Regions from separate parts of the Paenibacillus sp. J22FR83 genome, predicted to be linked through region 1. Evidence: riboswitches for the same ligand, from Rfam matches in the RefSeq annotation. Region 1 holds a riboswitch; the other holds the start of a gene.
What was found. Region 1 has a riboswitch for cyclic di-AMP ahead of AC58PV_RS09540 (CAP domain-containing protein). Riboswitches for the same ligand answer to the same signal wherever they lie in the genome.
Positions count from the first base shown of each region.

Region 2: another riboswitch for cyclic di-AMP. It lies ahead of AC58PV_RS35160 (C40 family peptidase); the one in region 1 lies ahead of AC58PV_RS09540 (CAP domain-containing protein).

Region 1 is NZ_JCAUAM010000004.1:220,625-225,054, forward strand. It holds gene AC58PV_RS09535 (hypothetical protein) at 1-1,164, opposite strand, end outside; cyclic di-AMP (ydaO/yuaA leader) riboswitch at 1,334-1,466, shown strand; gene AC58PV_RS09540 (CAP domain-containing protein) at 1,472-2,122, shown strand; gene AC58PV_RS09545 (DUF2569 family protein) at 2,274-2,702, shown strand; gene AC58PV_RS09550 (SRPBCC family protein) at 2,744-3,211, shown strand; gene AC58PV_RS09555 (sugar phosphate isomerase/epimerase family protein) at 3,487-4,308, opposite strand; gene AC58PV_RS09560 (helix-turn-helix transcriptional regulator) at 4,410-4,430, opposite strand, start outside.
Region 2 is NZ_JCAUAM010000041.1:2,885-7,314, reverse strand. It holds gene AC58PV_RS35170 (acetylxylan esterase) at 332-1,279, shown strand; gene AC58PV_RS35165 (GNAT family N-acetyltransferase) at 1,463-1,978, shown strand; cyclic di-AMP (ydaO/yuaA leader) riboswitch at 2,076-2,237, shown strand; gene AC58PV_RS35160 (C40 family peptidase) at 2,242-3,138, shown strand; gene AC58PV_RS35155 (hypothetical protein) at 3,322-3,981, shown strand; gene yyaC (spore protease YyaC) at 4,163-4,430, shown strand, end outside.

The DNA.
Region 1 (4,430 bases):
TACCATAACATCCGATTCATGAAGCAATCCGTTTACCATTTGGACAGTACCATCTTGCTTGAGCAAGCCAACGCGTGCACTTCCCCCAATATAGTTATTTCGACTAGGCAATCTGTCAGAAGCGATCCATACTGTACCATCAGAATTGGGGATGACGCGATCAATCTTTTGATTGAAGTCCTCGAGTCGTGTCACGTTCCCATTTTGAATGAGAAATGTATAAGTCGAGCCATAGTTTGGACCAATAACCGGAAGGGGCAAGGTCAAATTAATGGATAAGATCGTTCGATTATCGCCTGCAGCGAATGCCTTGTATGTATGAACAGGGGCTCCCCAGTCAGCCGCTTCCCATACATCGGCGTCTGTTAATGTGTATACTTTTAACTCACCATAGTATAAATCACGATCTTTACGCACCAACTCTACGGGTTGGCCAGCTAATGGATGTGGTGTGGTGGATAGGCCTTTGATGAATTGTTCTTGTTCTTTGAGATTTTTCCATTGTACTTGCAAGTTGCTTTTATCCATCTTCAGCATTGATTTGGAAGGGTCCGCGTTAAGCAAGGAGTAGAAATATAACGAATGATCATCGTCACCGATGATCGAATAGATGGCATTTTGTCCGCCAACTAGCGATAGGCCTTTCTCATCACTCCATTGGATGTCGATCTTAAGAAGATCATGAACGAATCGCCAAGTCAGTGGCATATAAGTTACATCTTGATACGTTAGAAAAGGGTAGGGCTCTGTTCGATTATTGATTTCGATCTGATTCATTGTGATCGGCACATCAGCAACTTGGACAACGTAACTGTTTGCATTCCGCTTCGTTGTTAGATCTTGTTCGAGTGGTGTTTGACGAATAGGCGGAGGGAAGTTGCGATTGGACCAAATTTGCAATCCATCCGCATCACTCCAGTTGTACTCAATGCCGAGCGTTTGGAAGTTATTCCACGTCATGGGTAAGTAAGTGATGTCTCTATACACGAGAAACGGGTATTTACTATGAGCGATATCCATATTCTGACCATTAATTTGAACGGAAAAATAGGGCAGAGATGCTTTCACAGATACGCTAGCTGAAACCTGTGTTGGAAGTAACGGAAACAACCAAAACATGAATCCGAGAATGACAAACGTGCATTGTATGGCAAATTTTTTCAAATTCATCACCCTTTTCTAAATTTATATAGCTACTGATTAGACGCAGGATGATGGGAAAAGTTGTATGTTTAAAGGAGGAGATATCCAGTTGGTGATGCTGTTGGTAAATTTTGAGTCATGATCTCACTGATTTCCCATGTTACAATCGTTGAGATCCAAGCTGGATCCATAACTTAGAAGGCCGAAGCTTTTTTGAAGCACGGGGGAACCAATCTTTGGGGTGAAGTCGCGTTGTGCGACCGGGTGATTACTCTTTGATCCGAATCCGACAGCTAACCTCGCAGGCCGCAAAAAGGAGAGGTTTGATTTGAAGCGTTACAAGAAGCTAGTTATGACAGGTGCCTTAGGTTTGAGTGTGCTTATGGGGGCAAACGCAGCGTGGGCTGCAACGGGAACGCATACCGTAGCGGGGAACGATACCATGTGGTTAATTTCTCAGAAATATGGCGTCAGCCTTACTTCGCTTATTCAGGCGAATCCACAAGTAGCCAATCCCAATGTGATTTGGTCGGGGATGAAGCTAAACATTCCTGGAGGCTCGGGCACAACCGTTGTGACGAAACCACAGGTTACGCCAACACCGACTCAGTCCACTTTTGCAAGTCAAGTGGTTACCTTGGTCAACCAAGAACGATCGAAGGCAGGATTGAAGCCTCTAACCAGCAATAGCGCACTGACGACGATGGCGCTGGATAAAGCGAAAGATATGTACAACAACGGATACTTTGATCATACGTCACCAACGTACGGTTCACCTTTCGATATGATGAGCGCTTATGGTATTCCTTATTCCTACGCAGGTGAAAATATCGCCAAAGGGCAACAAACACCACAAGCCGTCATGACCGCATGGATGAACAGTTCAGGTCACCGCCAAAACATTCTAAGCCCGAACTTCACTCAAATCGGTGTTGCCTATTATAACGGTGAGTGGGTACAGGAGTTTATTAGTAACTAAATGTATAAATCGAAGATCATGGCAGTCTCCCTGTGGGAGGCTGTTTTTTGTAATTTTAAAAATCCATCTACTATTTGTATGTGATAGTATTATAGATGTTGGATCTGAGAGGTTGTAATATGGAATTTACATAGATGATGGAGATGATAGCATGACTATAGCAGAAGAAAACTACTCCAAACCAGTCGGAGGATGGCTACTTATTTATTTATTAACACTACTAATTAGCGCGACTTTATATGGGATGGGAACGATTAACGGATTTAGCCAATTTATTCGAGATTTTCAAGAAAGAAATGGGATGCTTATCATCATAGATGTTGGAACAATAATAAAATTACTCCTATCAGTTTTGATTCTTTATTTATTTATGACTAAGCAGGCTTATACTTATAAGATGATAATTGGGTTTGAACTCCTTTGTATTTTAATAAGAGTGTTCTCTCTAGGATACGTAATAATACGCTATCATGTAATACCAAACTCGTATTATGTGTCGATCTTAATAGGATTGGTTAGTATGGTATGGATCTTATATTTTCTGAAATCGAAGAGAGTAAAAGCTACGTTCGTCAATTAAAAATCTAATAGGTTTAGTTAATGAATAATGAGGTGCATCCAGTGATCAAGATACTCACACAAATCGAAATTGAAGCAACGATAGATGTTTGTTTCGACATGGCATCAGATATTGATATCCATACGCAAACTGTATGGCCACATACCAAGGAGCGTGCGATAGCTGGAACAACATCAGGCATGGTTCGCGGAGGGGATACGGTTACTTTTGAAGCGAGACATTTCTTCATTAGGCAAAAACACACGTCACTCATCTCAAATTATATTCGACCGTACCGCTTTGTTGATGAAATGTTGCGGGGGACGTTCAAAAGCATGCGACATGAACACGAATTCATTGATTTAGGTGGCAGAACATTAATGAAAGATACATTAAGTTTTGAGGCCCCGTTAGGCTGGATCGGATGGGTCGTGGAGCGGGTAGTATTGCGAAGATATATGACACGATTTCTAAACTATCGGAATGAGCAGTTGAAGATGTTGGCTGAAAAGCAGGGGATGGCGCAGTAGAGGAGTATTCTCCATTTAGTTCGATTTTGCCTACTTAAATGGGACAGATGCCGTAGATAAGCGGGAATAGTTCGATTTTACCTACTTAAAATGCGTTTTACTGCGGGTCAGCACGGAAACTTGTTAAATAGGTGGGTAAAATCGAACTATTCACTCATCAGAGTCGAAATCCTTGTATGCAGTTCGGTTTTTTCGGACTAATAACCAAATGCGTGCTGGGCTCTTATCCCATTTTCAATAAACTCTTCGAATTCCCTGTTAGGTGTGGTGCACAGTTATTGACCGTGGGCCACAAACTTCGCCTCAAACCGCGCTTTAAACGTCCGAAACATCCACAGATTCACATCCCACAAATCTGAAACGGGTTGCTGTGTGAACGGCAGTACCGGCATATACGGCGGCGGCCCGAATTCTGGCGTGAAAGTCAACGTGTCAGCACCGGCATGGAATCGGTGCTGGCAAATCGACAGCCATAAGCCGATGAAGGTTTCCACATGTTCGGCGAATTCTGGTGCCCGCGGGTCCGATACCTGCGGACCTTCCGGGTAGCCGACGCGCCCGTGAATGTGGATGGCGCGTGCTAGGCTCAGCTGGACGTCCTCGTCCTGCGGACTCGGCATGCTTTCGCAGGCTGCGCACCAATGACTGAAGTCGGCGCCAATCGTAAGCGCCGGCAACTGCCTCAACACGGCCGCCGTTTGCCACGGCGTGAAAAAAGCTCTCCCGCGATGCGTCTCATGTGCGATCGGAATCCCGATCTCTTGCTCGACACGCAGCGCCGCATCGAAGAATCGCAGCTGCTCATCAGCAGTCATGCGATCAGCAGCGCTGTGCGAATTAATCAGATCAGGTCGCAGCGCAGCTGCACGCAGCACCTGCTCACGAAATGATTGGATGTGATTCGGGCCACGCGTCACCACTTGTGCGATGAATGATAAGTTCATCTCATCCAAATCTTTTCGAAATTTTGCATCATCCTTAGCGTCGGCAGGAGGTATGTACTCGACACCGTAATAGCCAGCCTCTACGATTTGCTCCAATTTCCCCTTCCAGTTACCGTTCCATTCCCACAAGGATTTATATCCATTTAATTGCATATCCAGTGCTCCTTATCTCATAGCTCATTAGAAATATCTATGAGTATAGGATACGCGACACCATAAAGCTTAGCGTTTCTTCAGAAATACTCAACCTATTCTCACCATGAGAGATGTCTGTA
Region 2 (4,430 bases), on a different contig from region 1:
ATTTAACTGGATTTTCTCCATCTATTTGAAGCGCATTTCGTGAACTTGAAAGATTAACTGTATTTCCTGTAGTTATATTCCTTCGATTTGCTCGATTCTTCAAATTACATAGGAATTAAATGTACTTTTTCCATCTAAACACGAAAATACGTCAGATTCGAGTAAAATAGCTGTAGTTTATACATCTAACCACGAATCGGGAGTTCGCAAAAGAAAGACAGAACCATTGATGCAGAGTATCGACGTTCTATCGTATCTTCAAATTTTCCAATAGTCATCCTCGTGTATCTAGGTTAAAATGGGAAAAACATGCAATGGGGGACTAACCGAAATGAACGCTATTGAAAATCGTATTCAGGGATTACATAATTATCATGCGGAGTTAACGGCGACGGCTGATCTGGCTGCATTCTGGGAGCGCACATATGCAGAAGCTACGCAAGGAGCATCGTATACAAGAGAGAAGGTAGCTTCATCTTTTGTACAAGCGGAAGTCAATAAGATTGTCTTGCAAGGAGCAGCGGAAACACCGATCCATGCTTGGTTGTTGCTGCCTAATGCAGAGAGTAACTCGAAAAAGGTACCGTGCATTGTTACATTCCCAGGCTATACGGGTTCCAAGGGAAGACCCGAGGATCATGCAGCTTGGCTGCTTATGGGATACGCGGTACTTGCGGTTGATGTACGCGGGCAAGGCGGCGATAGCGGTAACCTGCTGCCACAGGAGACCGGTATGACGAGAGGATGGATTACACAGGGGATTCTCGACCCCGAGACGAGCTATTATCGCGCGGTTGCGATCGATTCCTTACGTGCTGTGCAATGCGCGTTAGAGCAGTCAGAGATCGACAGTGAGCGGGTATTCGTGTACGGTGGAAGCCAAGGCGGCGGGCTGGCGCTACTCGTAACCGCGCTTGAGAAGCGCATTCGGGCAACAATTGCGCATGTTCCGAATCAATGTCACATGGATCTAGGTCTTTTGAATTCGGTTAGTTCCCTTAGTGAGGCAGCGGATTTCGTTACCCGTTTCCCAGAGTATCTGCCTCATGTACTGCGAACGGTTTCTTATTTTGATATCATGAATCTAGGTGATCGTATTGGGCAGCCTGTTCATGTTACAGTAGGGCTGAAGGATACGTGTTGCTTACCAGAAGCGATATTCGCTGCATATAACCGAATTGAATCCGCAAATAAATCTATAGCAGTGTATCCCTTCATGGGGCATGCAACACCTCCTGGTTCCCATGCAGCAGCGCACGACTTTTTCTCAAAATGGTAAGGACAGAAACAAGTGTCATTTAAAGTGTGCTAGACCCTACCTTTACCGAGATCTCATGGATCCGCAAAGGTGGGGTCTTTGTGTGTGCGGAGCGTTGAGGTGATCGATCATTTCCGTACAAAGTAAGAAGCAGCACAGTTGGATAAGATAACCTATAGCTAACGTGAAGGGAGGTGTTGACGGATGAAGGTCAAAGAGGATTCCTTTGAGGAGGTATTCGAACTAATGGAAGCCGCATTTCCAGATACGGAAATAAGGACATATGAGGGTCAGCGGGCACTACTAGCGCATCCTAACTATAGATTAGATATCGAGCGAGATGATCAGGGGCAATTGCTCGGCTTCCTGGCGAGTTGGAACTTTAGCACGTTTCGATTTGTGGAACACATTGCTGTCAATGGTGCCATCAGAGGTGGTGGGATTGGCAAGCGAATGCTGACGACGTATATGAGTAGCGCAAGTACACCCATCGTACTTGAAGTAGAGCCTCCTGCTACCTCAGATGCTGCGCGGAGAATTGAATTCTATAAGCGCTCCGGGTTCCATTTGAACCTATTCCCCTATGCTCAGCCTCCTCTCCGAGAAGGGCAACTGAAATTGCCACTCAACATTATGAGTTATCCTAGTCCGATGACGGAAAATGAGTTTAATCCCTGTAAACAGATCCTGTTTACTGAGGTATATCGGCAGCCGCTCTGAGAAGAGTGGCTGTTTTCGTATGCTTTTACATAGAAGAGGAAACACTTACCATCTCGCAAAAGTTGTCAGGCTAAAACGAACTATGCTAGTCTAACATAGACAAAAAATGCCGAATCTCAGAGCAGCGATAGCTCTGGTACGGGGGACTTCTTTACTTGGGGTGAATGAATGCTCAGTTAGCTTAGGCTAATGGGGCGCACTAGGGAAAACCTCTTCCCGAACCCGTCAACTAACCTCGGAGGCTTCAAGGAGGCACAAACGTTTTGAAACTTTTCACCAAAAGCTTTATTTGTTCATGCGCTCTTCTAGGCGCAGCTATTTCCCTATTTGCCGCTCCATCTGCACATGCCGCTGGTCCCGACACCTCTTCGGTAAAGGTTCAGGTCAATGATGACCTGGTGAAGTTCCCGGAAGATCAACCGTTTATTGATACGGATGGTAAGCTTCAGGTGCCGCTGCGCGTGTTGTCGGAGAAACTAGGTTATCAAGTGGGATGGGCGAAGCAAGGCGATGAAGTCGTTGTCACGCTGATGAACAAGCAACAGGCGATTCAACTCACGACAGACGATGAGCAAGCGATCGTGAACAGTAAGTTAGTCGCATTAGAGAGTAGTCCAACGCTAGTTAAGGGTAGTACCTATGTTCCTCTACGCTTCGTGACAGAGACGTTCGGATCTGAGATCTCGTGGAACGATGCGAATAAAATCGCGATCGTGGAAGAGGATGGCAAGCCTCACAAACCAGCTTGGATAGCACCCCCGCCAGTAGCCTTAGCGGCCCCAGCGGCCAAGGTCGTTCAGCCGTCCATTTCAGCTCAAATTATTCAGGCTGCAACGACTTTCAAAGGGACGCCTTACAGGTGGGGAGGAACAACGCCTAAGGGCTTCGATTGCTCTGGATTCGTTCGTTATATCTACGAGGCCAAAGGCATCGAGTTGCCGCGCACCTCCGTGCAAATGTACGATCAAGCGGGGGCGAGAGTGACGGATTTGAAAGAGGGAGACCTTGTCTTCTTTGCTTCAGGAATCGTCAATCATGTGGGCATTTACATTGGAAACAATCAATTTATTTCCTCGACAACGTCCGTTGGTGTAACGGTTGATAGTCTCGCTAGCTCCTATTGGGGCTCCAGATATGTAGGTGCCAAGCGCGTATTATAGGTTGTTACAAATTAAATGCAAGCAAGTTGTATGAGAGCGTACGTTCGCTAAGTCTTTCTAAATGGAGAGCAAAGCGGCGTATGCTCTTTTTTTTGCGCGGATTTGTGCGATTTTTATCGAATTTTTGAGGATTATAGCCTATAATGGAACAATGATTGGAAGAAGGTAGGTGACGCGTGCGACATGCAAGTTAGTGTCTGGAAAAGCTGGTTTCATAAAATAAAATTGTCGGTCCGAACAGATCGCATGTACAACGTGGAAACAGGTCCTGCCATACCGGAAGACATTCGGGTTGTAATTAAGCAATTTTTTCATACATATAACCATTTCAAAGGGGCAAGACAATTCCAAACGGATACTTTTATTAAAGAAGTATTTTATGCAACGAGGCAAGATCCGAGGGATCAACGCTCCATCGATGAGATGGAAAGTTATATTCAGAGCAAGAATGTGAATCGGTTACGACTGAAAACCTATGTCATTGATGAATATTTACGCGTTGGTGAGAAGGTATGCATGATTGGTGTGACGCGGGAGTTCAGTAATGCGCATCGCAATCGAGTGCTCTATTTTATCATACAAGAAGAAGGTACTTGGCGGTTTCATCATATCGTAAGGTCGCATCATGGCAAAATTCTTGAAAAATTCAAGGTGAAGGAACAGGTTGGATTCGTAGTTGGAGATGATAAGGTGGCGCTGCTCTTTCTTACACATGCCGATTCGGCCGATGCTTCTACGTTTATGTTAGGAGATTATGTTCACTCTGAAGGCTATCTAGAAGTGGAGCAAGAAGTCAGTGGTCAGCTCTATTATCGCATTGTTCGGATGAATCGCGTACATTAAGAAAGTTGTATCGTCAGATCTATAAGCGGCATGAATAGGCTTTGCTCGGTTGTCGAGTAACGCTTATTTGGTGTATGCGAAAGAGCTAGGCAAGTGGACACAACCTACCTCCATATGAAAGAATGGAACTACGATGGATCAGGTGGAAGGTTAGGTGTATATGCCTGAAAGGGAGGCAAAGATGGATAGAGAACCGATGGAGCTGCAGGAGCAGTTTTGGAAAAAAGTAGATGGCGAGCAGTTAGGACAGCTTCTACGCATGATTGCTTTAAGCGATGGACTGGAGCCTAGTCGGCTTGCTTTTGTATGTATAGGGACAGATCGCTCAACAGGCGATTCGCTGGGTCCACTTGTAGGAAGCAAGCTCGTGGAGCTAGGCTATCCATACGTCATTGGTACGTTGGCAGCACCGTGTGATGCTACGAATTTGGCCATACGTTTGCAGGAAA